Regions from separate parts of the Pseudomonas sp. HP_12 genome, predicted to be linked through region 2. Evidence: predicted binding sites of a transcription regulator. Region 2 holds the regulator's gene; the other holds the start of a gene.
What was found. Region 2 encodes FliA, which starts transcription of late flagellar genes. Its sites were predicted from a motif close to CTAAAGTTTNNNNNNNNNNNGCCGNTAA; they were not measured.
Positions count from the first base shown of each region.

Region 1: a site for FliA is predicted at 15,725-15,752, ahead of flgM (flagellar biosynthesis anti-sigma factor FlgM). Genes of this name have one in related genera too.

Region 1 is NZ_JBTOQG010000012.1:49,899-67,818, forward strand. It holds gene flgK (flagellar hook-associated protein FlgK) at 1-1,375, opposite strand, end outside; gene flgJ (flagellar assembly peptidoglycan hydrolase FlgJ) at 1,386-2,678, opposite strand; gene ACYASU_RS10230 (flagellar basal body P-ring protein FlgI) at 2,691-3,800, opposite strand; gene flgH (flagellar basal body L-ring protein FlgH) at 3,814-4,527, opposite strand; gene flgG (flagellar basal-body rod protein FlgG) at 4,625-5,413, opposite strand; gene ACYASU_RS10245 (flagellar basal body rod protein FlgF) at 5,461-6,201, opposite strand; gene ACYASU_RS10250 (hypothetical protein) at 6,473-6,652, shown strand; gene ACYASU_RS10255 (flagellar hook protein FlgE) at 7,009-8,745, opposite strand; gene flgE (flagellar hook protein FlgE) at 9,002-10,336, opposite strand; gene ACYASU_RS10265 (flagellar hook assembly protein FlgD) at 10,365-11,090, opposite strand; gene flgC (flagellar basal body rod protein FlgC) at 11,106-11,549, opposite strand; gene flgB (flagellar basal body rod protein FlgB) at 11,553-11,960, opposite strand; gene cheR (protein-glutamate O-methyltransferase CheR) at 12,980-13,807, opposite strand; gene ACYASU_RS10285 (chemotaxis protein CheV) at 13,852-14,784, opposite strand; gene flgA (flagellar basal body P-ring formation chaperone FlgA) at 14,858-15,619, shown strand; gene flgM (flagellar biosynthesis anti-sigma factor FlgM) at 15,790-16,107, shown strand; gene ACYASU_RS10300 (flagella synthesis protein FlgN) at 16,157-16,624, shown strand; gene ACYASU_RS10305 (flagellar brake protein) at 16,707-17,447, shown strand; gene ACYASU_RS10310 (PAAR domain-containing protein) at 17,775-17,920, shown strand, end outside.
Region 2 is NZ_JBTOQG010000005.1:785-14,512, forward strand. It holds gene flhA (flagellar biosynthesis protein FlhA) at 1-1,590, shown strand, start outside; gene flhF (flagellar biosynthesis protein FlhF) at 1,602-2,945, shown strand; gene fleN (flagellar synthesis regulator FleN) at 3,064-3,897, shown strand; gene fliA (RNA polymerase sigma factor FliA) at 3,894-4,637, shown strand; gene ACYASU_RS05405 (chemotaxis response regulator CheY) at 4,879-5,253, shown strand; gene ACYASU_RS05410 (protein phosphatase CheZ) at 5,273-6,061, shown strand; gene ACYASU_RS05415 (chemotaxis protein CheA) at 6,206-8,545, shown strand; gene ACYASU_RS05420 (protein-glutamate methylesterase/protein-glutamine glutaminase) at 8,805-9,977, shown strand; gene ACYASU_RS05425 (flagellar motor protein) at 9,977-10,717, shown strand; gene motD (flagellar motor protein MotD) at 10,725-11,606, shown strand; gene ACYASU_RS05435 (ParA family protein) at 11,644-12,432, shown strand; gene ACYASU_RS05440 (CheW domain-containing protein) at 12,545-13,501, shown strand; gene ACYASU_RS05445 (chemotaxis protein CheW) at 13,575-13,728, shown strand, end outside.

The sequences.
Region 1 (17,920 bases), on a different contig from region 2:
GCTGGGTGAACGTGCCCGAGCCTTTGCTCACGATGGAGCTGCCGGTCAGCGGACTGGCCGAGGCGATGGCTTTCGGGTCGGTCATCACCACCTTGATACCGTCGGCACCGGTCTTGGTCGGGCTGATCTTGAAGCTGTCACCCTCGGTGGAGGTGCCATTGAATTTCAGCGAGAAGCCGTCGATGACCGGCGCAGTGGTGGCGCTGGTGTTGTACGAACCCATGTCCCTGCCGTCCGGCAGCCGCTTGACGCTGTACTGGCCGCTGGCATCGGTGAAGGTCACCTGATAATCGTTGGTCTGCAGCGCGCCGCTGTTGGCAATGGACACCGCGAAGTTGCCCGAGGACTGATCGTTGGTCGTGTTGGCAAGGCTGCGCTGGCTGGTCAGGCTCGGGTCATTGACGCTGATAAACAGGTTGCTGCCGAAGTTGCCGTTGGCGTCCACACCCTGGTTGAGCTGGCTGTTGATCTGGTCGGAAGCGACCACCGCCAGACGGCCCAGCTCGCTGGCGGCCGGCTGCAGCACGTCGCTGCGATAACGCAGCAACCCGCCAAGCGAGCCACCGGTTACCACACTGGAGACATCAACTTCGTTGTTCTGATATTTCAGTTTCAGCGCATACACGCTGGGGTCGCTGTCACTGGGCACGGCGCTCAGGGTATTGGCGGTGGTGCCGGTGACCAGCGGCTGGCCGGTGCCGATGTAAACGTCATAGCTGCCGTTGTTTTCAACGACCTTGGCGCCGACCAGTTCATTGAGCTGACGTACCGCCTCGGTGCGCGAATCGAGCAGCGTGTTGGGCTGACCGCCGGAAGCCTGGGTCTCGGTGATCTGCTTGTTGAGGACGGCAATGGACGACGCCAGTGCATTCACCTGCCCTGTTGCCGTGGTCAGCTGGGTATTGATGCTGGCGTTCTGGTCCTTCATCTGCGCCGAGATGGTGTTGAACTGACCGGCCAGCGCCGATGCACTGGTCAGAAATGTCGTGCGCGCAGCCGTGTCGGTCGGCCCGGACGCCAGGGCGCTCAGGTCAGTGAAAAACTTCGCCAGCACCGTGCTCACGCCGGTCGAGCTGTCGGACAGCATCGAGTCGAGCTTGCTGGCCTGGCTCAGGTACGCGGTGGCGTCGGCGTTGAGCGATGTGCTGGTCTGCAACTGGTTATCGAGGTAGCCGTTGTAGATGCGGCGCACGTCGGACAACGTCGTACCGGTGCCGATGAAACCGACGCCGATGTTCTGCTGAGCCCCGGCGGCGGTCATCACTTGCTGACGCGAGTAGCCCTGCGTGTCGACGTTGGCAGTGTTGTTGCCGATCGTCGTCAATGCTGCGCTGCTGGCGGTGAGTCCCGAAAGCCCGATTGAGATCAGTGACATGGTTCAAACCTTATAAAGTCGTGGAAGAGCCCGAGGCGGATGCGTAGGTCTGGTAACTCTTCATCTGTTTCGCTATCTGAGAAATCTTGCTGGCATAGGACGGGTCGGTTGCGTAGCCGGCCTTCTGCAGCTCTTTCACAAACTGTTCCGGGTTATCGGCGGATTTCAGGGTTTCTTGATAGCGATTGTTGTTCTGCAGGAAGCTCACCAGGTCGTGGAAGCTGCTGGCGTACGAGTCGTAGGCGCGGAAGTCCGCGGTCTCCTTGACCATCTGGCCGTCACGGAACTCGCTGGTGATCGCGCGGGCTTCCGGTCCTTTCCAGCCGCCCTGGGCCTTGATGCCGAACAGGTTGTGGCTGCTGCCGCCGTCGGACTGACGCATGATCGATTTGCCCCAGCCGGTTTCCAGCGCGGCTTGTGCGACGAGCACGCTTGGATCGACGCCGATACGCGCGGCAGCGTCCTTGGCCAGCGGCATCATCGTGGCGACGAAGTCATCACGGTTGGCGAATGCACTCTTGCCCGGCGCCAGCGGTGTCTGCACGCGACTGCGCACATAAGCGTCAGCGTCGGCGGCGTACTGAGGCCCGACGGTCCAGTCGCCATTGCTCTGAGACCCTGCGCTTTTCGCGGCGGCCACGGCATTGGAAACGGCGATGCGGTTCTTCAGTGTGGTAGCGCTGGTGCTCGCGTCCTGGCCGGCGGCGGTGGCGGTGTTCGGGACGATGCCGGCCATGATGCGGTCGCTGAGTTTGCTCGGCAGCGACAGGCGACGGGAATTCAGCGCTGCCACGTCGCTGTGCGCGGTGCCGTCGGTTGCGGCGGGCGCAGTCACCGAACGGGTGGCCCACAGCGGACGCTGAGCGATGTGCGTGGCCAGACCGGTCTGGGCAGGCGCGTCGGCTTTGCCGTCGACCTTTGCCGTGGTCTTGTTGTTGCCGGACACAAGCCCGGTGGCCGGCGCGACTTCAGCGCCCTTGTTTTTCGACAGCTGACGCATGAGCACGTCCTGCAGACCAATGCCGCCACCCTCGCGAGACATGCTCACCGACAGCTGCTGGTCATACATGTCCTGATACTGCCGCGTCGCCGCGGTGTTCATCGGGTTGTCCTTGGCCAGCACTTCGTTGGCCGAACGCATGGCCTTGAGCATCTGGCTGACGAACAGCGACTCGAATTCCTGCGCGACTTTCTTGAGGTTGCCCTCGCTGTCGCGATCACCGGTTTTCATGGCCGTCAGACGATTGAGGTCGGTGTACGCCCCTGAATCACCTGAAGAAACGCCGCCGCTTGGAATGCTCATTCAGTTTGCCTCTTAAATCACGATCAGGTCGGCTTGCAACGCGCCGGCCTGTTTCAGTGCTTCGAGAATCGCCATCAAGTCGCCCGGCGCTGCGCCCACCTGGTTAACCGCGCGGACAATCTCATCCAGCGTGGTGCCCGGACCGAACTTGAACATCGGGTGCATTTCCTGCTGGGCGTTGATCTTCGAACGCGGGACCACGGCGGTCTGGCCGTTGGAGAACGCGCCCGGCTGGCTGACGATCGGGTCTTCGGTGATGGTCACGGTCAGGCTGCCGTGGGTCACGGCTGCCGGCGACACCTTGACGTTCTGGCCGATAACGATAGTGCCGGTCCGCGAGTTGATGATGACTTTGGCGGACGTCTGGCCCGGATCGATTTCCAGGTTTTCCAGCACCGACAGGTAATCAACACGCTGGTTGGGGTCCAGCGGCGCGGTGACTCGCACGGAGCCGCCGTCCAGCGCCTGAGCGACGCCAGGGCCGAGCATGTCGTTGATCTTGTCGACGATGCGCTTCGCGGTGGTGAAGTCGTTGCGATTGAGGTTCAGGGTCAGGGAGTTGCCCTGGTTGAAGCCACTTGGCACGGCACGTTCAACCGATGCACCACCTGGAATGCGACCGGAAGACGGCACGTTGACGGTGATCTTCGAACCGTCGCGGCCTTCGGCATCAAAACCGCCGACCACCAGGTTGCCCTGGGCCACGGCATAGACATTGCCGTCGATACCCTTCATCGGGGTCATCAACAGGGCACCGCCGCGCAGGCTCTTCGAGTTACCAATGGACGATACGGTGATGTCGATCTGCTGACCCGGTTTGGCGAACGGCGGCAGGTCGGCGTATACGGCCACGGCCGCGACGTTTTTCAGCTGCACGGTGCCGGAGCCCGCCGGCACCTTGATGCCGAACTGCGAGAGCATGTTGTTGAAGGTCTGCAGGGTGAACGGCGTCTGGGTGGTCTGGTCACCCGTGCCGTTGAGTCCCACCACCAGACCGTAACCGATCAACTGGTTGGTCCGTACGCCGGAAATGCTGGCGATGTCCTTCAGGCGCTCGGCGTGGGCGCCCAGTGCGGTGGTGAACAGCAGCGCTGCCGCTATCAGTTGCTTGAACGTGATCATGGCTATCCCGCTATCAGAAAGGGAACAACGGGCTGAGGAAGAATCGGTCGAACCAGCCTGGCTGACTGGAATCGGCAAACGCGCCTGTACCGGAATAAGTGATGCGCGCATCGGCGATGCGAGTCGACGACACGGTGTTGTCAGTGGCAATGTCGTCGGCGCGAATCAGGCCGGCGATGCGCACCAGTTCGTCACCGGTGTTCAGGGTCATCCACTTCTCGCCGCGCACCAACAGAATGCCGTTGGGCATGACGTCAGCGACGGTCACGGTGATCGAGCCGGTCAAGCTGTTGCTCTGCGCCGCCTTGCCGTCACCCTTGGTGGCGCGGTCCCCGGTGTATCCGGCGTCCAGGCTGAGGTTGCCGCCACCGACCGGGTTGTTGGTGCTGACGCCTGCGCCAAACAGCGAGGTCAGGCCAAGGCTGGTTTTGCTGGTCTTGCTGATCCCTGAGCTGGCAGCCTTGCTGGCAGCCATCTTCTCGGAAAGCGTGATGGTGATGATGTCGCCGACCCGATAGGCCTTGCGGTCGCCGTACATGTTCTGCTCGAAACCGGCCTGATAAATCGAACCGTTGCTGGCCGCTGAAGGCAGCGGCGTGCGCGGCAACACCGGCGCGTAATAAGGGTCATTGGGTTTGGCCGCAGGCGCAACGCAGCCGGTCAGCAGCGCGATACCGCACACAGGAGCTGCCAACAGGGAAAGCCGCAATACAGAGAGCCGTTTCATGACACTTAAAACCTCGCGGTGTAGCAGGCGTTTTTCAGGCGCCCCTTGGAATTGATCAGGTGTTTCGCAGCAGGACATCAGGCGTTTCAAACAGGGCTTACAGGTTCTGGGTCACGTACTGGAGCATCGAGTCAGCGGTCGAGATCACTTTGGAGTTCATCTCGTAGGCACGCTGGGTGGTGATCATGTTCACCAGCTCTTCAACGGTGCTGACGTTGGAGTTTTCCAGGGTGTTCTGCTTGACCACGCCCAGACCGTTGAGGCCCGGCGTACCGACCTGAGGTGCGCCACTGGAAGCGGTTTCCAGGTACAGGTTGCCGCCCTGGGATTGCAGGCCGGCCGGGTTGATGAAGTCCGCGGTCTGCACGTTACCGATGATCTGTGGCGTGGCGGTGTTGGCCGAGGTGGTGATCGACACGGTGCCGTCTTCGCCGACGGTGAAGGTCTGCGAGTCTTGCGGAACGACGATCGCAGGCTCCAGCGCGTAACCGTTTGCGGTCACGATCTGGCCGTTGCTGTCCAGGTGGAACGTACCGTCGCGGGTGTAGGCCAGGGTGCCGTCAGGCTGACGGATCTGGAAGAAGCCGCGACCGTTGACCGCCATGTCCAGCGGCTGGTTGGTGGTCTGCAGGCTGCCGGCGGTGAAGTTTTTCTGGGTGCCGACGATGCGCACACCGGTACCCAGTTGCAGGCCCGATGGCAGCTCGCTGTCCTGAGTGGACTGGGCGCCTGGCTGACGCTTGATCTGGTAAAGCAGGTCCTGGAATTCCGCACGGTCGCTTTTGAAACCGGTGGTCGAAACGTTGGCCAGGTTGTTGGAAATGGTCGTCAGGTTGGTGTCCTGGGCGGCCAGACCGGTTTTAGCAACATAGAGTGCCGGAAGCATGTTTGAATCTCCTCGAGCGCCTGTTTATCGGCGCAAGCTGTCAGTCATTAGCCCATTTGCAAGACGCGAGCCATCGACTCGTCATCCTGCTCGGCGGTCTTCATCATCTTGATGTGCAGTTCGAATTGGCGGGACAGCGCCAGCACCGCGGTCATCTCGTCGACGGCGTTGACGTTGCTGGCCTGCAGAAACCCGGATTCGACCTGCACGTCAGCATCGGCCTGGGCCGGTCTGCCGCTTTTGGTGTGCATCAGACCGTCGGGGCCTTTTTCCATGGTGGTCTGGTCGCCCTTGACCAGCTTGATGCGGTCGATCTGCGCCATGACCTGCGGGCTCTCGCCCAGCGAGCGAACGCTGATGGTGCCGTCGGCGCCGATCTCGATCTGCTGCTGCGGAGGCACGGCAATCGGCCCGCTGTTGCCCATGACCGGCAAACCATTGCCATCACGCAACACGCCGAGGGCGTCGATGTTCATGCTGGAGGTGCGGGTGTAGGCTTCGCCGCCGTCGGGCGTCTGCACCGCCATCCAGCCGTTGCCTTTGACGGCGACGTCCAGATCGCGACCGGTGTCGACCATCGCACCCTGGCTGAAGTCTGTGCCGGGACGTTCGCTCATGGCGTACGCTCGGGACGGGTTAACTTCGCCGAACACCGGCATTGAGCGCGCCTGTTCGAGGTCGCGCTGAAACCCGTTGGTCGAAACGTTCGCCAGGTTGTTGGCATGGGCCTTTTGGGCGATGGCGTTTTCCGACGCTCCGCTCATGGCCACGTATAGCAACTTGTCCACAGTCTTCCTCCTCCGACAGACGCTTGCCGCCTGTAGCTGTACTGAACAGGTCATAGCAATAATCGAACCAGTTTTTCAGCGATGATACAAAGCGTTGATTCTTCAATGATTCCGGCGGCATTTGGCGGACCGGGATCCGGTTTGGGCCGCCGCGCGACAGCGGACTGCCGGTTTCCTGCAAATCGAAGGCAGAGAGCGCCAGAAAACTCTCCATGGGGTGCGAAACTTGCAGCGTTTTATGAATTGGCTTGAGTCGCTACGGAAAACTGTCATGGGTCTGCGCATCGCCCTGCTCTTTACATTGATTGCCTGCTCGTTTGCCGTGTGGGCGGCGCCGGCGCCCTACTTCCTCTGGCAAGGCGCCCACCGCACCGTCTGCGCCCAGACCAGCCCGGGCAAAGGCTGGACCCGGATCAGCGCCGCGTATGTAAAGTCGGATTGTTCGATTTGAGTTATTTCGTTCCGCCTGTGACGGATTGATCGCCTGACACGCCGCCTTCCCGGCTAAAGCCGGTCCTGCAATGGTCTCGGCGCAAGCGGATATCCCTGCTCGACGCAAGACCTGTAGGAGTGAGCTTGCTCGCGAAGGCGGTTTGCCTGTGATGAATCAACCGTCTGACACGCCGCCTTCCCGGCTGAAGCCGGTCCTGCAATGATCTCGGCACATCCGGATATTCCTGCTCGACGCAAGACCTGTAGGAGCGAGCTTGCTCGCGAAGGCGGTTTAGCTGTGATGAATCAACCGTCTGACACGCCGCCTTCCCGGCTAAAGCCGGTCCCACCTTCGCGTTCACGCTAAATCCCGCATCAAGTCGCGCGTATCAGGGTCTGCATCAGTTCCGCCTCCGTCGAGAGGGTTTTCGAGTTGGCTTGATAGGCCGTCTGCGCCTGGATCAGCTCCACCAGCTCGTTGGTCAACGTGACGTTGGAGCCTTCCAGCGAATGGCCGATGACACTGCCCAAGGTGCCGACACCCGGCGTGTCGTAATTGGCGACGCCGGAGGCCAGGGTTTCGACCCAGCGGGTGTCGCTCACCGGCTGCAGCCCCTGATTGTTGGCGAAGCTGGCGAGCATGACCTGGCCGACATTGCGGTGCAGACCATTGCTGAACCCGATCATCAGCATGCCGCTCTTGTCGATCGTCAGCTGGGTGGCCTGCCCTGCCGTGTGCCCGTCGATGACGATGTTGCTGCTGCCCGTGGCGGCGTTGTGCTGACTGATCTTGTTGAAGTCCATGACAATCCCGTCGGCATTTCCTACCGCGCCGTTCGCACCCCAACGCCCGCCCGGTTTGTTGCCGTCCAGCGGTTTGGCCGGCACCCAGCCTTCGAGGGTCAGGGTGTTGTTGGCAGCGGTCAGCCACTGGCTGCCGATCAGCGATTGCAGCGAGCCACCGGAGTCGAACAGCATGCTTGCCGTCGTCGGTGCCGTACTGCTCGGGTCCTGCGGGTTACGCCCGTCGATCAGCGTGTGCATCTTCCAGCTGTTGCTGCCGTCTTTGACAAAATACTGGGTCATCTCGTGACGCATGCCGAGGCTGTCGAACACGCCGTAGGTGGACGCCTTGGTGTAGGTGGTGATGTCCGCCGGATTGAAGGTCGGGACGGGCCGCGGCATGAGCGGATCGGCCGGGTCGAGCACGGGCAGGCCACCGTCCAGCAGCGGCAGTGAGATCGGGCCGGGCGCAGGCGCGGGGCTTACGGTCCAGCTGCCGTTGACGTTGATCGCCGGACGCCACTTCTGCAGGGACAACTCGGTGTCGGAAATCATCTTCACCGCCGCCGTCGAACCTGTGACCGACAGCCTCCCCGCCGCAGACACCTGCAAACCGATTTCCAGCGGCGCGGTGCTGGTGGGGTCCAGCGGATTGACGCCGTCGATGAGAATGTAAGACGTCCAGTTGTCGTCTTCAGTCTTGACGAAGTACTGCTTGAGTTCGTGATCCTGTGGCGGAACGCCGGCGTCCTGAATCAGCCGCCCCGTTACCCGCGTGTAGGTGGTCGGGTCGCCAGGGTCGAAACGCGGGATGGCGCCGAGTGACGGCGACGCCGCGTTGAGGTTCAGGGTCTGCTCCATCTTGCCGGTGGCCTTGGGTGACATGTCGGCAGTGTCGATCTTCAGGTCCGTGCGAACGCCGCTGATCACCTCCCCCGCGTCTGTCACCCCATAGCCCTGCAAGCGGCTGCCGTGGGAGTCCACGACGAAATTCTGTGCATCCTTGATGAAGGCCCCTGACCGGCCGTAACTGATGGAACCGGCGTCACTCATGACAAAGAAACCGTTGCCCTGAATGCGCATATCAAGCGCCCTGCCCTCGCTGGTGATGACGCCGCCGGGCGCAAAGTTCTGCGAAACGTTGGCCACCTGCACCCCATCACCCGAGGCCGTCCGGCTGCCGCCGAGCATGGATGAGGAATAGACCGCCGAGAACTCGGCGCGTGAGGATTTGAAACCGGACGTGTGGACGTTGGCAATGTTGTTGCCGGCCACTTCCATGCGCTTGTGCGCCGCGTGCAACCCTGAAACCGCTGTGTTGAATGACATGAACACTCCCTGCGCCGTTGTTCAACGACACGCTCGTCAATGCATCGAGATCGCGGGCAAAGGAATGCAATCGAACGGACCGCTTGAGTGGCGTCGCTCAATGGCATTTATTTGTCAGCGAACTTGATTTTCGCAAAGACGAAAGTAGGAAGTTTCCAGTTCTAGAGTGGGACGGCTCTCGATATTTCAGTCAAACCAAAGGCATAAAAAAAGCCCCTCAGAGAGGGGCTTCAGCGAGCGTATCCAGGGACCTTTATCAGGTCATCTGAATGATCGTCTGCATGATGGTGCTTTGCGTCGAAATGGTCTTGGCGTTCGCCTGGTAGTTGCTTTGCGCCTTGATCAGGTTGACCAGTTCACCGGTCAGGTCGACGTTGGATTCTTCCAGCGCCTGCCCGGTCAAGTAACCCAGCGTACCCGACTGTGGAGCGCCCGTGACCGGGATGCCCGACGAGGCCGATTCGCGCCAGTTGGTGCCGCCCGCGGGTGCCAGCCCCTGAACGTTGGCGAAGTTGGTCAACGACACCTGACCGATCACCTTGGACTGACCGTTGGTGTAAGTCGCGAACATGTTGCCGGTGGCGTCGATGTTCATCGCTGTGATCTGGCCGGTGGCGTAACCGTCCTGGGTCTTGGTGATTGCACCCGAGACCGCGTTGGTCTGGGTGGTCGCCAGCATATTGAGCTTGATCCCGCCCGCGTTGGCGGACGCGCCGTTGCTTGACCAGGTGGTGGTGCTGCCGACGGTGGTCTTGGCGGCCGGTACCCAGTTGTTGATCGAGAAGACGCCGTCAGTACCTACGCTCACGTTTGGCGAATTGGTGGTATCAGGGGCGCCGGTGCCGCTGGTGATCAAGCCACCCGACGAATCGAAGGTCACTGCGGTCGCGTCAGCAGTAGTGGAGTTTGGATCGCTGATGCTGCGGCCATCGACCAGGCTGTACATCGTCCAGGTATTGGTGCCCGTCTTCGAAAAATACTGGTCGAGGGTGTGTTCGTTACCCTGACTGTCGTACAGCGGCGTGCTGTAGGTGGTGGTGTAGCTGTTGGTGTCGGACGGCGAGAACGTCGCAACCGTCGGAACCGTCGACGAGGAGTTCAGGTTGGAAGCGACAGTGATCAAGCTGGTGCTTTTCGGCGCCAGGTTCGACGAATCGACACGCAGGTTGCTCAGCACGCCGGTGGAGACATTGCCCTGACCGTCAACGCTGTAGCCCTGCAGGTTATTGCCCGCTTCGTTGATGATGTAGCCGGCGGAGTCGGTGTGAAATGCGCCGGCACGGGTGTACAGCTTTTCGCCGTTGTTGCTCAGCATGAAGAAGCCGTTGCCGTTGATCGCCAGGTCCAGGCTGCGGCCGGTACCGGTGTTCAGCGTGCCTTGGGTGAACTGCTGCGAAACCGCGGCGGTGGTGACGCCGCTGCCGGTGTTGGTGCCGCCGGAGGTGCCGCGAATCGATTGGGCGTACTGGTCAGCAAATTCCGCACGGGAAGATTTGAAACCGGTGGTCGCGACGTTGGCAATGTTGTTGCCGGTGACGTCGAGACTTTTGTTTGCGGCGTAGAGCCCACTAAGACCAACATTGAAAGACATGATTAACTCCTGCGCCGTCTAGTCGGCTCTAAATTCCGATTTGCTTGATTTTTGACAGTGCCACCTGGGTGCCGCCGGCAAGGTTCAACGTCATGTCAGAGCCCGTTGTGCCCATGGTCACGCTGCTCACTGTCGCCGGCAGATAGGTGCTCAGATTAGTAGCGGTGCCGTCCAGCTTGCCGTTGGCGACGAAGCTGTAATTGCCCGCTGCCACCGCTGCGCCGCTGTCGTCCAGGCCATCCCAGCTAAAGGATGTGGTGCCAGCGGCCTGAGTGCCGAGGTCGATGGTGCGCACGACGTTGGTACCGGTGCTGTCGTAGATCTTCACCGTGGTGTCGGCGCTGGACGATGGCAGCACCACCGAACCGGTCATGGCCTTGCTGGTGTCGACGTAGGTCGAACCTGCGTCCACGGTCACCGAACGGCCGACCAGCGACGAGGCCTGCAACGCCTGGGACGACTGATACATGGTGCTGATCGAGTCGACCGAGGTGCTCAGGTTCTGCATGGTTTCCAGGCTGCTGAACTGAGCCAGCTGGGCCACGAACTCGCTGTTGTCCTGAGGATCGAGCGGGTTCTGGTTCTGCATTTGCGTGACCAGCAATTGCAGGAATGAATCCTTACCCAGCGAACTTGAGCCGGTGAGGCTGCTGGTGTCGGTGCTGGATTTGGTGCTGGTGCCTGTGGTTCCGGGGGTCGTGCTTTGCAGCCCTTTGAGGAACGTCGAGGTAGCGTCTGTGCTTGAGACCGTCATGGATTTCGCCCTTTATCACTGACCCAGGGTCAGGACCTTCTGCATCATTGTTTTCGCGGTGTTCATGATTTCCGCGTTGGTCTGGAACGAACGGCTGGCCGAGATCATGTCGGCCATCTCGTTGACGACGTTGACGTTCGGGTAATACACGTAGCCGTTCTTGTCGGCTGACGGGTGATTTGGCTCGTAACGTGCTTCGAGGTTGGAGGCGTCTTCGACGATGCCGGAAACCTGTACGCCGGTGCCGGCCTGGCCCTGGTCTTCGAACAGCGAGGCGCTGCCGCCGGATTCCTGGCCCTGGAAGACCGTGGCGAACACCGGATGGCGGGCGCGGTAGGTCTTGTCCATGCTGGAGGACACGGTTTCGGCGTTGGCGATGTTACTGGCCACGGTGTTGAGGCGGGTGTTCTGGGCACTCATGCCGCTACCGGCAATATTGAAAACACTGGATAGGGACATGGATTACTCTCCGCGCAGGGCTGCAACCAGCCCTTTGAATTTGCTGTTGAGCAAGGTGAAGCTGGCCTGAAAACCGATGGCGTTTTCGGCGTAGTTGGCGTTTTCGACCTGAGAGTCGACGGTGTTCTGATCGAGCGACGGCTGCGACGGAGTGCGGTAGAGCAGGCTGGCTTCGCCATCGCTCATGCCTTCAGCTTCGATGTGACGGCTGTTGGTCATGTCGAGGGCGAAGTGGCCGTTGTTGCTTTTGTCGCTTTGGGCGGCCAGGACTTTGGAGAAGTCGAGGTCACGCGCCTTGTAGTTGGGGGTGTCGGCGTTGGTGATGTTGTTGGCCAGCACTTCAGCACGCTGGGCGCGGAAGTTGAGCGCTTTTTCGTGGATGCCGAGGGCGTTTTCAAAACTGATGCTCATGTCGGGACCTTTGAGGGCTGACCAGATGTACGTGCAGGAGTTATAGCAAGGTGCGTGCCACTTGCTGGAAGTGCCGTTTTTCGCGGGCTGCAGGGGTGTTGGTGCAGGGGGATGACAGAAAAGCGGCAAGGGATTTCCGCTCGATGGGAGGAAAGCGGCAAGAGCAGTGCCGTTTTTTTGCCGTATCGTGCTTCCGCGTGGAAGATCAAGATCAAGGGCGTCTGCCTGGGGGCAGACGTTTCGCCTTCGGCGAGTTACTTGGAAAAGCACCCCAAGTAACCAAGGGTGCTTGCTCCTGGTTAGGTCCCTCCTCCGTCGGGATACCCTCACTCCGACGACGCTCCGTGGGCCCGCGCCGAACGGACATCCATGTCCTAGCGGCGCTTTCGCGGCATCCATGCCGCTCGGCCCACTCCGCGTCGTCTGCGTTCGGCCTGCACCCAAGTCGCGATTGGCGGTGTCTGGACTTTTTGTGTACGAAGATCAAAAGCAAAAGCAGATCAATGGCTTCCCGTCTGAAGCCAGTCCTACGGACTGCATGCGCTGCTGTTAGTGGGACCGGCTTTAGCCGGGAAGAGGCCAGTGCAGGCGCTTGCTATTTTGCTGATCAGACACCCTACCTGTGGGAGCGAGCTTGCTCGCGAATGCCGTTGCCGTTGCCGTTGCCGTTGCCGTGCTTTTGATCTTCATACGCGAACGGTCCGGTCACCGCCGAACGCGACTTGGGTGCAGGCTGAACGCAGGTCTCGCGGAGTGGGCCGAGCCGCATGGATGCGGCGAGAGCGCCGTCAGGGCATGGATGCCCGTTCGGCGCGGGCCCACGGAGCGAGACCGGAGTGAAGGAACCCTGACGAAGGAAGGGCCCAACCAGGAGCACAAAGCCCTTGGTTACTTGGGGCTTTATCAAGTAACTCGCCGGAGGCGAAATATCTGCCGTGAGGCAGATGCCCTACCAGCGCCAACACTAAACAAAATACCCCGCCTAAGCGGGGTTCTCATCACATCAAAAGCGCAGCCAATCACTTGGCCTGATAAATAATCCCGGGGCTGCACTGCACCATCTGATAGTGATCGGGCAACCCGTTCAACGCCTCCGACGCCCCCAGGAACAAATACCCCCCCGGCTTCAAGGTCGAATGAATACGCAGCAAAATATCCTTCTTCACCTCCGCCGAAAAATAAATCAGCACGTTGCGACAGAACACGATATCGAACTTGCCCAACGCCGCATAACTGTCCAACAGATTGAACGAACGAAACTCCACACGGCTCTTGATCGGCGCCTTCACCGTCCAGCGCCCTGGCGTCTTCTGATCGAAGAAACGCTGCAGACGGTCCGGCGACAACCCTCGGCCGATGGCCAGGCTGTCGTACTCACCCGTCTTGCAATTGTTCAACATCAGACCCGACAAATCCGTCGCCACAATCTGCGCGCCCGACTTCAACTGCCCCGGGTTGCTGCGCTCGAACTCATCGATCGTCATCGACAGCGAATACGGTTCCTGACCCGACGAGCACGCCGCCGACCAGATGCGCAAACGCTGGTTGGGGCTGGCCTTGATCGCCTCGGGCAAGACCTTGTTCTTCATCACCTCGAAGGGGTACGTGTCGCGAAACCACAACGTCTCGTTGGTGGTCATCGCATCCACCACCTGCTCACGCAAACCACTGCGCGGCTGAGTCTGGATCCGCTGGATCAGCTCGCCCAACGATTTGATGGACTGCTGCTCCATCAACTTGTTGAGGCGGCTGGAAACCAGGTACTGCTTATTTTCACCCAGCAAAATGCCACAGGCTTTTTCCAGGAATACCCGGAACTGATCAAAATCCAAATTACCTGTAGACATGCCGCCTCTCAAATCATGTGAACAGCAAGGAGGAAAACCCCTCCTCAGCTGATATCTGCCGCCTTGATACGATCTACCACCCTCGCCGCCAGATCGTCTGGCCGGAACTTGGCCAGGAAATCATCCGCGCCGACCTTCTTGACCATCGCCTGGTTGAACACGCCGGACAACGACGTATGCAACACGATGTGCAACTTCTGCATGCGCGGGTCGCTGCGAATCTCCGCAGTGAGGGTATAGCCATCCATCTCCGGCATTTCAATGTCGGAAATCATCATCAGGAATTCTTCTTCCGGCTTCTTGCCTTCATCCACCAGTTTGCGCAGGAAATCGAGTGCCTGACGACCGTCATTCAACGCCGTGACTTCCACGCCGACGGTTTGCAGGCAACGCGTCACCTGTTTGCGCGCCACCGAGGAGTCATCGACCGTCAGCACGCGCAGCGACAGCGCCTTGTGCTGAACCTCCGCCGAGACCACGCCGACCGAGATGTTCTCGGAGACCGGCGCCACTTCGGCGAGGATCTTCTCGACATCGATGATTTCCACCAGCTGGTTGTCCAGACGCGTCACTGCCGTGAGGTAGTGGTCGCGACCGGTGCCCTTGGGTGGCGGATGAATGTCTTCCCAGTTCATGTTGACGATGCGTTCCACCGCATGCACCAGGAAGCCCTGAATCTTGGTGTTGTACTCTGTGATGATCACGAATGAATTGGTAATGTCAGCCAGCGGCTTGCCACCGGTCGCCAACGCCAGATCGAGGATCGGGATAGTCCCGCCACGAATATTTGCCACACCGCGCACAATCGGACTGGATTTGGGCATATGGGTAAGTTTCGGGCATTGAAGCACCTCTTTTACCTTGAACACGTTGATCCCATACAACTGCTTGCCGTCCAACCGGAACAACAACAGTTCAAGGCGGTTCTGCCCGACCAGTTGAGTGCGCTGGTTTACTGAATCCATCACACCAGCCATGCACCACACCTCCCAAAACGACCAATTGCGCTACCGGAACGGTAAGCGGCACGGGCCTTGCTATTTACTCATCATGAACACACAAACGACAGTATCCCGACGCCCGGCACCCGCAACCCGCAGCTTTGTCTGCGTGCTGGTCGCGCTGTGTCTGTTGTGTGCCGCCAGCCTGAGCCGGGCGGACAACATGACCCTGCCTGAAACACTTATCGGCGTGACCCAGGGCTTTCTTGAATTCACAGTTGAAGACTACATGGCGACCAACCAAACCGCCGGCCGCTACGAAATTGAAGTCAAGCAGTTGGACCCGCGTCTGCGCATGCCGCTGTGCGACAAGGATTTGACAGCCTCACTGGAAAGCCCGGCCCAGCCCATCGGCCGCGTCACCGTGAAGATACGCTGCGAAGGCACGTCCCCGTGGACGGTGTTTGTGCCGGCCCAGGTACACCTTTACCGCAATGTGGTCACGGCCGTGCGGCCCATGAAGCGCGACGCAATCGTGAGTGAAAACGATGTGGCGCTGCGCGAACGCGACGTCAGCCTGCTGGGGCAAGGCTTCCTGGATTCAGTCGATCAGGCAGTCGGGCAAAAAGTTGTCCGACCAACGGTCATCGACCAGATCCTGACGCCCGTCCACCTCGATCAGCCGCAAATGGTCCATAAGGGCGACCAGGTGGTGATCAGTGCGCGCAGCGGTTCAATGAGCGTGCGCATGCCGGGCGAAGCCTTGTCCGACGGCGGTTTCAACGAGCAAATACGCGTGAAGAACCTCAACTCCCAACGGGTGATCAAGGCCAATATCGTTGCGCCCGGGCAAGTCGAGGTCGCTATGTAACTGACATGTGAAGGTAAGACCTCTGGCGCTGCGCTTGCGCTTTTCCTACACTCGGAACCCCTGTGCTCCGTGCGAAGTCCATTCGAGACTGTTTTCGCACGGGCCCTAAAGTTATTCCGGGTCTGGCCGAAACCAAGGCAAGCGTCCTAGAACCCAGAGGTTTTTCAATCATGGTCATCGACTTCAATCGTTTGAACAGCTCCACTACCGTTGGCGGTACAACACGTACTGCCAGCACCAAGGAAGCCAGCAAAACCGAAGCTACGGCAGCGGTCAGCGGCACCTCGAGCGTGCCCGGTAGCGGTGAGGCAGTACATTTGAGCAGCGAAGCTCAACAGTTGCAGAAGATCAGTGATTCGTTGCGTGATCAGCCTGTCGTCAACAGCGCCCGTGTGGCTGAGTTGAAGCAGGCGGTCGCCGACGGCAGCTATAAGGTCGACAGCAATCGTGTTGCAAGCAAACTGCTTAACTTCGAAGCCCAGCGCTAGCCCCAGGTCTGCGCAGGGGCTTCTGGACGCTTAAACACCAGGGCATGCGATGCAAGACACTACATTGCTTCAACTGATCACGGACGACATTGCGCCAACCCGGCATCTGCTGGATATCCTGAAGGCTGAGTCAGTGGCGCTTCACGGGCGCAATATGGTCGAGATGGAACACATCCTGGCGCAGAAACAGGCGCTGGTGATCGTGCTCGAGCAGCATGGACGCCGACGTACCCAGCTGATGACCAGCCTGGGTCTGCCCGCCAATCGAGCGGGACTCGAAGAAGTGGCGAAACATTCGTCAGTGGGTGAAGCCTTGTTGACCGCAGGCGATGAACTCAGCGCGCTGATGAGTGAATGCCAGGCGGCCAACGAACAGAACGGCAGCCTCATCCAGCTCCAGCAACTCACCACGGCACAGCAGTTGAGGATTCTCAACGGCGGCGACACGCCCACGCTGTACGACAGTCGCGGTTCGACGTCGGGCAAGGCCAGGCCGCGTCCGCTCAGCCAGGCGTAAGTTCTTGTATCAAGGTGCGCACTGTGGTGGCAATATGCCGCACGCTGCACGCTGCCGTTATTTGCCTGGAGATGGATAGACCGTGAATGCCTCAAGCGCGGACGATGTTCCGCAGCCCCCGAAGGTACTGACCACCCCGTTGGAAATCGCCGCCAATCTGCGGCTGCTGATGGAAAGTCATGACCCGTTGATCATCACGTTTCACGAACGCACCCAGCGTTTTCAGAGTTACGTGATCGACGTCGACCGTGACACCAACCAGGTCATTTTCGACGAGATGATCCCCCGAGATGGCGAGCGTTTCCTTGCCAGCGGTGAGCCCTTCCGGGTCGAAGGTTTTCACGACGGTGTGCGCATCGCCTGGGAAAGCAAAGCCCAGCTGACCGTAATCGAAGAGCCGCGCAGCTATCGCGGCCCTCTCCCTGAAGAAGTCGTCTATCACCAGCGCCGTAACGCGTTTCGCGCGGCCCTGAAGCTGGCTTCCCTGATTGATGTCGAGATTGGCGGCGACCGGCTCAAATTCCCGTTGCGCGGCAAACTGCTGGATGTCTCCGCTACCGGGTGCAAGCTGCGCTTTGAGGGCGATATCTCCGAGCGCATGCAACTGGGCCAGGTCTATGAGCGCTTCATCGCCTCCCTGCCCTTCGGCAACATGACCACGCCGGTCGAACTGCGCTATCTGCACTTCGAAGAAAGGATCAACACCACGTTCGCCGGTGTGCGCTTCCACAACATGAGTGGATTGGTGCAGCGTCAGGTCGAGCGTTTCGTGTATCAGCTGCAGCGCGAAGCGCGACGCTTCGACAAAGACGACGATTTCTGATCGTTTGTGATGACCGGCTGGCGCGTTTCAGGGCGTGCTGGCCGGTTGCCGACATCCGCTGCTATCACCCGCCCCAGAACGCGCACACCAAATAGCGCTTCCTGATCCAATCCCGCAACGCCCCCCCGCCCCGCTCCAACCCACGCCTGTTCGATCAAAATGCGAACCTCATCACGCCCGCGTGTAGGACTCTTCACCGCGCCAAAGTAGGACGCGTCTTGAAATAACCTGTACCACTTTCAAGCCCCTGACCCTGTGTTAATTTCGCGGCTCAAACGCAGCGGAGCATGGACGCTCGCTGCGGCCACATCTCAGGGAAGTTTTGTCATGCGCCCCATCATCGTTCTCAACGACCCCACCCTCAAAGGCGGTCGAGTCATTCAAGGCTCGCCCTCCACGTTCCTGCACGGTCTCGAAGTCGCCCGCCACGGCGACGGCGTGCTCTGCTTTCACGGCCCCTGTGCAATCGCCGA
Region 2 (13,728 bases):
GCCAAGCGTCGTCGTCTTGAAGTCGCCCAGGAAGCCGAGTTCTACGGCTCCATGGACGGTGCCAGCAAATTCGTCCGCGGCGACGCCATCGCCGGCCTGCTGATCCTCTTCATCAACCTCATCGGCGGCATGCTGGTGGGCATCCTGCAACACGGCATGAGCTTCGGCGACGCCGGCAAGGTCTACGCGCTGCTGACCATCGGTGACGGTTTGGTGGCGCAATTGCCATCCCTGCTGCTGTCCACCGCCGCCGCGATCATGGTGACCCGTGCTTCCGGTTCGGAAGAAATGGGCAAGCTGGTCGGTCGGCAGATGTTTGCCTCCCACAAGGCGCTCGCCGTATCCGCCGGCATCATGATCGTCATGGGCCTGGTCCCGGGCATGCCGCACTTCTCCTTCATCAGCCTCGGTCTGGTGGCTGCCGGCGGCGCCTACCTGCTGTGGAAGAAAGAGAACCAGGTCAAGCTGGCTGCCGTGCAAGAGGTCAAGCGTCAGCAAGAGCTGCTGCCATCGCCGACCCGCGCGCAGGAATCCAAGGAACTGGGCTGGGACGACGTGACCCCGATCGACATGATTGGCCTGGAAGTCGGCTACCGCCTGATTCCGCTGGTGGACCGCAACCAGGGTGGTCAATTGCTGGCGCGTATCAAGGGCGTGCGCAAGAAGCTCTCCCAGGAGCTGGGCTTTCTCATGCCTACCGTGCACATCCGCGACAACCTCGACCTGGCGCCCAGCGCCTATCGCCTGACCCTGATGGGCGTGACCCTGGCCGAAGCCGAGATCTACCCGGACCGCGAACTGGCGATCAACCCCGGTCAGGTGTTTGGCAGCCTCAACGGCATCACTGCCAAAGACCCGGCGTTTGGCCTGGAGGCCGTGTGGATCGAAATCAGCCAGCGTGCCCAGGCGCAATCCCTCGGTTACACCGTGGTGGACGCCAGCACCGTGGTGGCGACTCACTTGAACCAGATTCTCTACAAGCACTCTCATGAATTGATCGGCCACGAGGAAGTCCAGCAATTGATGACCCTGCTGGCCAAGGGATCGCCAAAACTGGCGGAAGAACTGGTCCCGGGCGTGCTGTCGCTGTCGGCCCTGCTGAAGGTGCTGCAGGCGCTGCTTGCCGAACAGGTGCCGGTTCGCGATATCCGCTCCATCGCCGAAGCCATCGCCAACAACGCTGCGCGTAGTCAAGATACTGCCGCGCTGGTGGCTGCCGTACGGGTCGGATTGTCCCGCGCAATCGTCCAAAGCATTGTCGGCATTGAGCCGGAGCTGCCTGTGATCACCCTTGAGCCAAGGTTGGAACAGATATTGCTAAATAGTCTGCAGAAGGCAGGTCAGGGTCAGGAAGAAGGCGTTCTCCTCGAACCGAGCATGGCTGAGAAACTTCAGCGCTCGTTGATCGAAGCGGCGCAGCGTCAGGAGATGCAGGGGCAGCCGGTTATTTTGTTGGTCGCAGGTCCGGTTCGCGCCATGTTGTCCCGCTTTGGACGGTTGGCTGTACCGAATATGCATGTTTTGGCTTACCAGGAAATTCCTGACAATAAGCAAGTCACCATCGTAGCGACTGTCGGGCCTAACGGCTGAGGTAGTGAGTCATGCAAGTTAAGCGTTTTTTCGCCGCCGATATGCGACAAGCCATGAAACTGGTTCGCGATGAGCTGGGCGCTGAAGCCGCCATCATCGGCAACCGGCGGATCGCTGGCGGCGTGGAACTGACCGCCGCCCTGGACTACAAGCTGTCTGCGCTGGCCCCGCGTGTACCGAACATCGAACTCGAAGACGAGCTGCGCAAGACTCAGTCGCTCATCGTCACTGCTCAGGCTGAGCTGACCCACCGCAGCGAGCTGGACACTGTCGCCAACCGTCAGTTGTTCGCCGGCCTTGCGATGGATGACAGCAAGCAGATCGAACCGACGCTGGAAGAACCGTTTCGCCCGTCCGTCCACGCCGCAGTGGCCGCCGAACGCGCCGAGCGCAACGCCGAGCCGGGCGTTGGCGACCGCGCCTACGAAGCGATGCGTTCCGAATTGAACGGCCTGCGCGAACTGCTGGAAGTCCAGCTAGGCTCGCTGGCCTGGAACCAGCTGCGAGACGGCCGTCCGCAACAGGCCAATCTGTGGCGCCGTCTGCAACGGGTTGGCCTTTCCGGCCCGCTGTCCCGCGACTTGCTGGCGATGGTCCCGGACTCCAACGATCAGGCTCACACCTGGCGCATGCTGCTGGCCCATCTGGCCCGCATGATTGCCACGCCGGACGTCGAGCCACTGGAAGAGGGCGGTGTGATTGCCATGGTCGGTCCTGCCGGCATGGGCAAAACCACCACGCTGGCTAAACTGGCGGCCCGATATGTGTTGAAATACGGCGCGCAAAATATCGCGCTGGTGAGCATGGACAGTTTCCGCATTGGCGCTCAGGAGCAACTGAAAACCCTGGGCCGGATCCTCAATGTACCGGTCACCCACGTCGACCCGGGCCAGTCCCTGGCACAGGCGCTGGAGCCGCTGTTGCGCAAGCGCGTGGTGTTGATCGACACCGCCGGCCTGCAAGCCAGCGATCCGGCCCTGCGTCTGCAACTGGAAACCCTCGCCGGGCGTGGCATCAAGGCGCGCAACTACCTGGTGCTGGCGACAACCAGCCAGAAGCAGGTGCTGTCAGCGGCTTATCACAGTTACAAACGTTGCGGCCTGGCCGGGTGCATCCTGACCAAGCTCGACGAAACGGCCAGCCTGGGCGAAGTGCTCAGCCTGGCCGTGACACACGAACTGCCTGTGGCCTATCTCACCGATGGCCCACGGATACCGGATGATCTGCATTTGCCGCGTCGGCACCAATTGGTGAGCCGGGCTGTCAGCGTGCAGATGCAGGAGGAGCCGAGCGAGGAAGCGATGGCGGATATGTTTGCGGATCTTTATCACAGCACCGGCAAGCGCGCGGGCTAGGTGAAGAAAATGACAGTGGAATTTTCCTGCATCGATGGTCTGCCAGGCATTGTTCAGACACTGAACGTGCAGCCCGACATGTGGCTTAGGTCTAAGCAAGACAAGGTAAACAATTAACATGGGCAGCATGCATCCCGTACAGGTTATCGCGGTGACCGGTGGCAAAGGTGGCGTAGGCAAGACCAACGTTTCAGTGAATCTTTCACTGGCACTGGCCGAGCTGGGACGTCGCGTCATGCTGCTGGACGCCGATCTGGGTCTGGCCAACGTCGACGTATTGTTGGGTCTGACCCCCAAACGCACCCTGGCTGATGTCATCGAAGGGCGGTGCGAGCTGCGCGATGTCTTGCTGCAAGGCCCGGGCGGTGTACGCATCGTGCCGGCGGCATCGGGCACCCAGAGCATGGTCCACCTGACCCCGGCGCAGCATGCCGGGCTGATTCAGGCGTTCAGTGACATTGGCGACAACCTCGATGTGCTGGTCATCGATACCGCCGCCGGCATCGGCGAATCGGTGGTGAGCTTCGTCCGCGCGGCCCAGGAAGTGCTGCTGGTGGTGTGCGACGAACCCACATCGATCACCGACGCCTATGCCCTGATCAAACTGCTCAACCGCGATTACGGCATGAACCGCTTCCGCGTCCTGGCCAACATGGCCCAGAGCCCGCAGGAAGGGCGCAACCTCTTCGCCAAGCTGACCAAAGTCACCGACCGTTTTCTCGACGTGGCCCTGCAGTATGTGGGCGCCGTGCCGTACGACGAATGCGTACGCAAGGCCGTGCAGAAACAGCGCGCCGTGTACGAAGCGTTTCCGCGTTCCAAATGTGCCCTGGCGTTCAAGGCCATCGCGCAGAAAGTCGACACCTGGCCGCTCCCGGCGAACCCGCGCGGCCACCTGGAATTTTTCGTAGAACGCCTCGTGCATCAAACCAGCGCAGGGCCCGTCTCATGACAGCAAGTGGCTATCGCATGTACAGCAAATCGTCCAAAGACTCCCAGTATGAGCTGATCGAGCGTTATGCCCCGCTGGTCAAACGAATCGCCTACCACTTGCTGGCGCGTCTGCCGGCCAGCGTGCAGGTCGAGGATTTGATCCAGGCGGGCATGATTGGCTTGCTCGAAGTCTCGACCAAATACGACTCCACGAAAGGGGCCAGCTTCGAGACGTACGCGGGTATTCGTATCCGTGGTGCGATGCTCGACGAAGTGCGCAAGGGGGACTGGGCGCCGCGTTCGGTCCACCGCAACACGCGCATGGTCAGTGACGCGATTCGTGCAATCGAAGCAAAAACCGGCCGTGACGCTAAAGATCACGAGGTTGCTGCCGAACTTGAAATGAGTCTCGACGATTACTACGGGATTTTGAACGATACCCTGGGCAGCCGCCTGTTCAGCTTCGACGATCTGTTGCAGGACGGCGAACACGAAGGGCTGCACGAGGACGGCGCGAGCCAGTCCCTCGAACCGTCGCGGGATCTGGAAGACGAGCGCTTTCAGGCTGCGCTGGCCGAGGCCATTGCCAACTTGCCCGAACGTGAACGCCTGGTGTTGTCGCTGTACTACGACGAAGAGCTGAACCTCAAGGAAATCGGTGAGGTCCTGGGGGTCAGCGAGTCGCGGGTCAGCCAGCTGCACAGTCAATGCGCGGCGCGGTTGCGCGGTCGTCTTGGCGAGTGGCGCGCACGTTCGTGAATCAGGCGCAGGCCGTGAGGCCTGCGTGTTGCGTGTAAGACCGGCTGTGCAAGACGTGAGCGGGAAGCAAATGAGACACGGCAGGAGTCGGTCGAACCGGGTCGTAGATGATCCGGTTTCGCTGCGCTTGTTCCGGTCGATTCCACCCCCTCTTGATGTTCGGCACAGCCGGTATTGATTGAACGCGCGTTCAGGTGCTGAACGCGTTAAAGACTGCTTGGAGGTCGAATTGGACAAGAACATGAAAATCCTCATCGTTGATGACTTCTCAACGATGCGGCGGATCATAAAAAACCTGTTGCGTGACCTTGGGTTCACCAACACGGCCGAAGCAGATGACGGACTCACCGCATTGCCGATGCTGCAAAGCGGCGCTTTTGACTTCCTCGTCACTGACTGGAACATGCCGGGCATGTCCGGCATCGACCTGTTGCGTCAGGTGCGTGCCGACGAGCGTCTGCGCAGCCTGCCGGTGCTGATGGTCACTGCCGAAGCCAAGCGCGAGCAGATCATCGAAGCCGCTCAGGCCGGTGTGAACGGCTACGTGGTGAAGCCGTTCACCGCGCAAGTGCTCAAAGAAAAAATCGAAAAGATATTCGAGCGCGTCAATAGCTGATGTCCGCTGCGAGGGCGCTATGGATTCCAAAGATTCGACAATGGGTGACTTTGAGTCAACTCTGAAGAAACACGCACAAGAGCTGGTCGCGAGCCTTGAAAAAGGCAAGTTCGGCGATGCCGTGCAACTGATCCATGAGCTTAACCAGACCCGCGACCGCGGCCTGTATCAGGAAGTCGGCAAACTGACGCGCGAGCTGCACAGCGCGATCGTCAACTTCCAGATCGACCCGAACATGCCGCAGGCCGAGGAGGTCTCCCAGATCACCGACGCCACCGAGCGGCTGTCGTACGTCGTCAGGCTGACTGAAAACGCGGCGAACCGGACCATGGATCTGGTAGAGCTGAGCACGCCGTTGATGCACGGGCTCACTGAAGACGCCAAGTCGTTGAGCGCCGATTGGGGACGCTTCATGCGCCGCGAGATCAGCGCCGAAGAGTTTCGTGATCTGGCCCGCCGCGTCGATGTGTTCCTGACCCGCAGCGAGAAGGAGACCACCGAGGTCTCTGCGCACTTGAACGACATTCTGCTGGCTCAGGATTACCAGGACCTCACCGGTCAGGTGATCAAGCGCGTGACCACGCTGGTCACGGAAGTCGAGCGCAATCTGCTCAAGCTGGTGCTCATGGCGAGCCAGGTGGACCGCTTCGCGGGCATCGAGCACGACCAGGAAATGTTCCGTCAGCAAAAAGAACAAGAAAAACTTCACTCCAAGGGTGAAGGTCCGCAGATTCATGCCGATAAACGTGAAGACGTTGTATCCGGACAGGATGATGTTGACGATCTGCTATCCAGCCTCGGATTCTGATTCGGTCATTCTGTCTCGGACTTCAGGTTTTCTGTGAAAGTGGCTGCTGGACCCGCGCGCCAATGCTTCGACGAAAGCAATGCGCGCAGGCCGTCAGTGCAGCCTCCGGATCGGTTTGACGGTTAATTTTAGGAGCACCCCCCAATGAGCTTCGGCGCCGATGAAGAAATCCTTCAGGATTTTCTGGTAGAGGCCGGCGAGATTCTCGAGCTGTTGTCAGAGCAGTTGGTCGAGCTGGAAAGCCGGCCTGACGATGCGGACCTGCTCAATGCAATTTTTCGCGGTTTTCACACTGTAAAAGGGGGCGCCGGCTTCCTCCAGCTCAACGAGCTGGTTGAATGCTGTCACATCGCCGAGAACGTGTTCGACATCCTGCGCAAGGGTGAACGTCGCGTCGACTCGGAGCTCATGGACGTGGTGCTCGAAGCACTCGACACCGTCAACAGCATGTTCGGTCAGGTGCGCGAGCGCTCTGCCGTCACCCCGGCCACGCCTGAATTGCTGGCCGCACTGGCACGCCTGGCCGAGCCTGCCTCGGCAGAAGAAATCGCTGCGGCACCGGTGGTGGTTGAAGAGCCGGTCGCTGAAGCGCCGTCCGAAGACATTACCGATCTGGAATTCGAACAGCTCCTGGATTCGCTGAACGCCGTCAAGGCGCAAGCGGCAGGTGCGCCTGCACCGGCTCCGTCTGCGCCTGTCGCCCCGGCACCCGTTGCAGCAGCGCCGGCGGCAGCGGCTCCCGCTGCGCCGGCTGGCACTGCGGCCAGCGATGAAATCACTGACGCCGAATTCGAATCACTCCTCGATCAGCTGCATGGCAAAGGCCAGTTCGCCGTTGATGCGGTGCAACCGCCAGCGGCTGTGACGCCGTCTGCCGCACCGGCCAGTGACGAAATCACTGACGACGAATTCGAGTCGCTGCTGGATCAGTTGCACGGCAAAGGCTCGTTCTCGCCGGACGCCGTCGGCGCTGCGGCTCCTGGCGCTGCGGCACCTGCTGCCGCTGCACCTGCCGCTCCGGTTGCGCCCTCCGCTGCGTCGAAAGCCGCTGCGTCGGACGAGATCACCGACAACGAATTCGAAGACCTGCTGGATCAGTTGCACGGCAAAGGCAAGTTCGAACCTGCCGTGGCTGCCGGTGCAGCTGCAGCGCCGGCCGCAGCGGCACCGACCAAGAAGCCCGAGCCCGCCAAAGCCGAACCGGCCAAAGCGACGCCTGCTGCTGCAGCGCCGGCCAAAGCTGCACCGGCTGCTGCACCGGCACCAGCTCGCGCTGCTGCTCCGGCGCCTAGCGAAAAACCGCCGTCTGAAGCGGAAACCACCGTGCGCGTCGACACCGCGCGGCTGGATGAAATCATGAACATGGTCGGCGAACTGGTGCTGGTGCGTAACCGCCTGGTCCGCCTGGGTGCCAACAGCGCCGATGAAGCCATGTCCAAGGCCGTGTCCAACCTGGACGTGGTCACCGCTGACCTGCAGACCGCGGTCATGAAGACCCGCATGCAGCCGATCAAGAAAGTGTTCGGTCGCTTCCCGCGACTGGTTCGCGATCTGGCGCGTCAGTTGAAGAAAGAAATCAGCCTTGAACTGGTGGGTGAAGAAACCGACCTGGACAAGAACCTCGTCGAGGCCCTGGCCGACCCGCTCGTCCACTTGGTGCGTAACGCGGTCGATCACGGTATCGAGTCGCCGGAAGAGCGCGAGGCGTCGGGCAAGTCCCGGAACGGTCGTGTGATTCTGGCCGCCGAACAGGAAGGCGATCACATCCTGCTGTCGATTTCCGATGACGGCAAAGGCATGGACCCTGCGGTCCTGCGTGCCATCGCGGTCAAGCGTGGCGTGATGGACAAGGATGCAGCGGATCGCCTCAGCGACACCGACTGCTACAACCTGATCTTCGCGCCGGGCTTCTCGACCAAGACCGAGATTTCCGATGTGTCCGGGCGTGGCGTGGGCATGGACGTGGTGAAAACCAAGATCGCCCAGCTCAACGGCTCTATCAGCATCAATTCCACCAAAGGCCTGGGCTCGAAGATCATCATCAAGGTGCCGCTGACCCTGGCGATCATGCCGACGCTGATGGTCATGCTGGGCAACCAGGCCTTCGCGTTCCCGCTGGTCAACGTCAACGAGATCTTCCACCTGGACCTGTCGACCACCAACGTCGTCGACGGTCAGGAAGTGGTGATCGTGCGCGACAAGGCGCTGCCGTTGTTCTACCTCAAGCGCTGGCTGATCAGCTCGGCGGCTCACGAGGAGCAGCGCGAAGGCCACGTGGTGATTCTGTCGGTAGGCACGCAACGCATCGGATTCGTGGTGGATCAGTTGGTCGGCCAGGAAGAAGTGGTGATCAAGCCGCTGGGCAAAATGCTGCAAGGCACGCCAGGCATGTCGGGCGCGACCATCACCGGTGACGGCCGTATCGCACTGATTCTCGATGTCCCGAGCATGCTCAAGCGCTATGCGGCCCGACGGATTGGTTAAGCAGGATCGGCTTCGGTAGGGCGGCTTTCGATTTTTGGTGGGACCGGCTTCAGCCGGGAATAGGGCGGCGAAAACACTGTGGATTTTCGGTGTGACACTCGACGCCTTCCCGGCTAAAGCCGGTCCTACAAACAGACCCGGTCTCGTTTTAAGCGCGAAAACCGGTCCCACTGGCCTGTCTCGTTTTGCCAATGTGACCCAAGCTACGTGATTCAGGGCGTGCGGCCCCTCAGGGTGACGCGCGCTCTTTGGAGTGTTTATGGCAGTCAAGGTTCTCGTCGTGGACGATTCGGGTTTTTTCCGACGTCGTGTCTCGGAAATTCTCTCTTCGGATCCCACGATCCAGGTGGTCGGTACCGCCACCGATGGCAAGGAAGCCATTGACCAAGCCCTGGCCCTCAAGCCCGACGTGATCACCATGGACTACGAAATGCCGATGATGGATGGCATTACCGCGGTCCGTCACATCATGCAGCGTTGCCCGACCCCGGTGTTGATGTTCTCCTCCCTGACCCACGAAGGCGCCCGAGTCACACTCGATGCGCTGGACGCCGGGGCGGTGGATTTCCTGCCCAAGAATTTCGAAGACATCTCGCGCAACCCCGAGAAGGTCAAACAGATGTTATGCGAGAAAGTGCACAGCATCTCGCGCAGCAATCGTCGTTTCAGCGGTTACGGCAGCACGCCTTCTGCCACCTCGGCGCCCGCGCCGTCTGCTGCGCCCGCTGCACCGCGCAGCACGGCTGCCGAAGCGCGACCATCGCGTCCGGCGCCAGCCCCTGCGCCTGCGCGTTCAGCCGCGCCGGCGTCGCAGCAGCCTGCAGCGGCGTCCCATCACCACGCGCCGACGTCGGCTGCGCCCAAGCGCAAAGCCTACAAACTGGTGGCGATCGGCACGTCTACCGGCGGTCCGGTGGCCTTGCAGCGCGTACTGACCCAACTGCCGGCCAACTTTCCGGCGCCCATCGTGCTGATCCAGCACATGCCGGCCGCGTTCACCAAAGCCTTCGCCGAGCGCCTCGACAAGCTGTGCCGCATCAGCGTCAAGGAAGCCGAGGACGGTGACATCCTGCGCCCCGGTCTGGCACTGCTGGCCCCGGGCGGCAAACAGATGATGGTCGATGGTCGCGGCGCGGTTAAAATCCTGCCGGGCGATGAACGCCTGAACTACAAGCCCTGCGTCGACATCACCTTTGGCTCGGCGGCAAAATCCTACAGCGACAAAGTCCTCGCGGTCGTCCTCACCGGGATGGGCGCCGACGGCCGTGAAGGCGCGCGTCTGCTCAAGCAGAGCGGCAGCCAGATCTGGGCTCAGGACGAAGCCAGCTGCGTGATCTACGGCATGCCCATGGCGATCGTCAAAGCCGAACTGGCCGACGCCATTTACAGCCTCGACGACATCGGGCGCCACCTGGTGGAGGCCTGCAGCTGATGGATGTCTTGACGCTCATAGGGATCATTCTGGCGTTCGTCGCGATCATCGGCGGCAACTTCCTCGAAGGCGGGCACCTGGGCGCCTTGCTCAACGGCCCGGCCGCGCTGATCGTGCTCGGTGGTACGCTGGCGGCCTGCCTGCTGCAGACGCCCATGAGCGCGTTCAAGCGGGCGATGCAGATCTTCATCTGGATTCTGTTTCCACCACGCATTGATCTGGCCGGCGGCATTGATCGCGTCGTGTCCTGGAGCCTCACCGCGCGCAAAGAGGGCTTGCTCGGCCTCGAAGCCGTGGCGGATTCGGAGCCCGATGCCTATTCGCGCAAAGGCCTTCAGCTGCTGGTCGACGGCGCTGAACCGGCGGCCATTCGCGGCATTCTGGAAGTGGATTTCATCACCCAGGAAAGCCGCGACATTCAGGCCGCAAAGGTCTACGAAAGCATGGGCGGTTACGCGCCAACGGTCGGCATCATCGGTGCCGTCATGGGCCTGATCCATGTGATGGGCAACCTGGCCGATCCCAATCAACTGGGCAGCGGCATCGCCGTGGCGTTCGTCGCGACCATTTATGGCGTTGCCTCTGCCAACCTGATTCTTCTGCCGGTGGCCAACAAGCTCAAGGCCGTGGCGATCCGCCAATCGCGCTACCGGGAGATGCTCCTCGAAGGCCTGCTATCGATTGCCGAAGGCGAGAACCCGCGCTCGATCGAACTGAAGCTGCAAGGCTTCATGGAGTGATGGACTGATGGCCCGCCGACGTCGCCAGGAAGAGCATGAAAACCACGAACGCTGGCTGGTGTCCTACGCGGACTTCATCACCTTGCTGTTCGCTTTCTTCGTGGTCATGTATTCCATCTCGTCGCTGAACGAAGGCAAATACAAAGTGCTGTCCGAGGCGCTGGTCGGGGTGTTCAACGAGCCCGAGCGCAGCGTCAAACCGATCCCCATCGGCGAGCAGAAGCCGCAGACCGTGCGACCCGCCGATCCGCTGGTTCAGGACAGCGAGCAGACCGACGCCGCGCTGGGCCAGGCTGCAGACGACCCGCTCAAATCCATTGCCGATGACGTCAACGCGGCGTTCGGCGACCTGATCGCTTCCAAACAGATGACTGTGCGCGGCAATGAGCTGTGGATCGAGATCGAACTCAATTCCAGCCTGCTGTTCGGCAGCGGCGACGCGATGCCGAGCAACCAGGCGTTTGACCTGATCGACAAGGTTGCGAAGATCATCAAGCCGTTCGACAACCCCGTACACGTCGAAGGCTTCACCGACAACCAGCCGATCAACACCGGGCAGTTCCCAACCAACTGGGAGCTGTCGTCGGCGCGCTCGTCGAGCATCGTGCGCATGCTGGCCATGGACGGGATCAACCCGGCGCGGCTGGCCTCGGTCGGCTACGGCGAGTTCCAGCCGCTGACCTCGAATGCCACCGCCGATGGCCGCGCGCGCAACCGCCGCGTGGTGCTGGTGATCTCGCGCAACCTGGACGTGCGCCGCAGCCTCACCGGCTCGGGCACTACGGCCAACGCAAAACCCGATGCGGCGCTGCGTCGTGCTGGCACACAAACTGCACCGGTCCCGGCCAAGCCGCCGCAAGGCGTCAAATCTTCGTCATCTGCCCCTTAAACCCGGTCGTCGCTTTGGTCGGGGGGAAAACGAGTACATGAGAGTCTGGGCAGTAGCCAATCAGAAAGGCGGGGTCGGCAAGACCACCACCTCCATCGCTTTAGCCGGCTTGCTGGCAGAGGCGGGCAAGCGCGTGGTCGTGGTGGACCTCGATCCCCACGGCTCGATGACCAGCTATTTCGGGCAAGATCCCGATACGCTGGAGCACAGCAGCTTCGACCTGTTCCTCAACAAGGGCGTGGTGCCGGACGGTTTGCCGGGCCAACTGCTGCTGCCCACCAGTGACAAACGCATTTCCCTGCTGCCGTCGAGCACCGCGCTGGCCACCCTTGAGCGCCAGTCGCCGGGGCAGAGCGGGCTGGGGCTGGTGATTGCCAGGAGTCTGGCGCAGCTGTGGCAGGACTTTGATTACGCGATCATCGACAGCCCGCCGTTGCTCGGCGTGTTGATGGTCAACGCGCTGGCGGCCAGCCAGCAACTGGCGATCCCGGTGCAGACCGAATTCCTCGCGGTGAAGGGCCTGGAGCGCATGGTCAACACGCTGGCGATGATCAACCGCTCGCGCAAGGTGCCGCTGCCGTACACCATCGTGCCGACGCTGTTCGACCGTCGCACCCAGGCGTCGATGAGCACCCTCAAGCTGCTGCGCGACAGTTACCCGGAGCACGTCTGGAATGCGTTCATTCCGGTGGACACCCGGTTGCGGGACGCCAGCCGCGCCGGTGTGACCCCCTCGCAGTTCGACAACAAGAGCCGTGGCGTGCTGGCTTACCGCGCGTTGCTCAAGCACATGCTCACCGAACAGCTTGTCGGGCAGGTCGCCTAGTGTCCGCTGATCATTATTTGCCGAGCGGCGCGCCTGCACGCTCAAGTCCATCGGCTATGCAGCCGATAGCTGTATCAGGCGGCAATCGCATCACTACTTTTCGGGCTCCCGTATGAACCGCCCCCTGGACATCGCTTCACGACCACAACTGGCGCTGCAGAACTACCTGGACGCGTTGCTGCATGACGCGACCGAGGAGCTGGAGGTCGTCGAGTCCGTCGATGAATTTCAAGCGGCCGTTCTCGAAGAGCAGGCCCACGACGCACGCATGCGTTCTGCCGTTGCCGCAGCGGTGGCTGCTGCGCTGCCCCCTGCGTTGCCGGCGTCGCAGCCTGCTCCCGTGAGCCGGCCTGCGCCGGTCTCGCTCGCCTATACGGCTCAGCCTGAACCGGCCGCCGCGCGGGTTATGGAACGTCCGGTCGATATGCCACCGGTGATTCTGCCGCCCGCCATCGTGCCGGTGATCGAGCCGGTCGTTGAAGCGCCTGTGGTTGAGGCTCTGGTGGTGGAAGAACCGCCAACGGCGCTGGTCGAGCCGGTGGTTGACGTGCATCTGTCTGCCCAGCGCACACCGACGCCGCCGCCCACTGGCGATGAACGCCCGGCCTGGGCGGCCGAGCCGTTCGAATGTCTGTTGTTCGACGTCGCCGGTCTGACCCTCGCGGTGCCGCTGGTGTGCCTGGGTTCGATTTATCCGCTGGCGGGTCATGACTTGACGCCGCTGTTCGGTCAGCCGGACTGGTTTCTCGGGATTCTGCCGAGCCAGGCGGGCAACCTGAAGGTGCTCGACACGGCGCGCTGGATCATGCCGGACCGGTACCGCGACGATTTCCGTCAGGGCCTGCAATACGTTATTTCGGTTCAGGGCTATGAATGGGGGCTGGCGGTGCATCAGGTCAGCCGCTCGTTGCGCCTGGACCCCAATGAAATCAAATGGCGCACCCATCGTGGTCAGCGACCCTGGCTTGCCGGGACGGTGATCGAGCACATGTGTGCGCTGCTGGACGTTTCCGAGCTGGCCGAGCTGATTGCCAGTGGCGCGGTCAAGCAGATGAAGACGCATCAATAAAACATCATCAGATCAACACAGGCCGGCGTACGAAACGTCGACCGCACGGCACAACACGCAAGGGGTTAGGGGTATGAAGAAGTCGTCAGCACAGGGTTCCGAAGATCCGATTCTGCAATGGGTCACCTTCCGCCTGGACAACGAGTCGTATGGCATCAACGTGATGCAGGTTCAGGAAGTGCTGCGCTACACCGAGATCGCTCCGGTCCCGGGCGCGCCAAGCTACG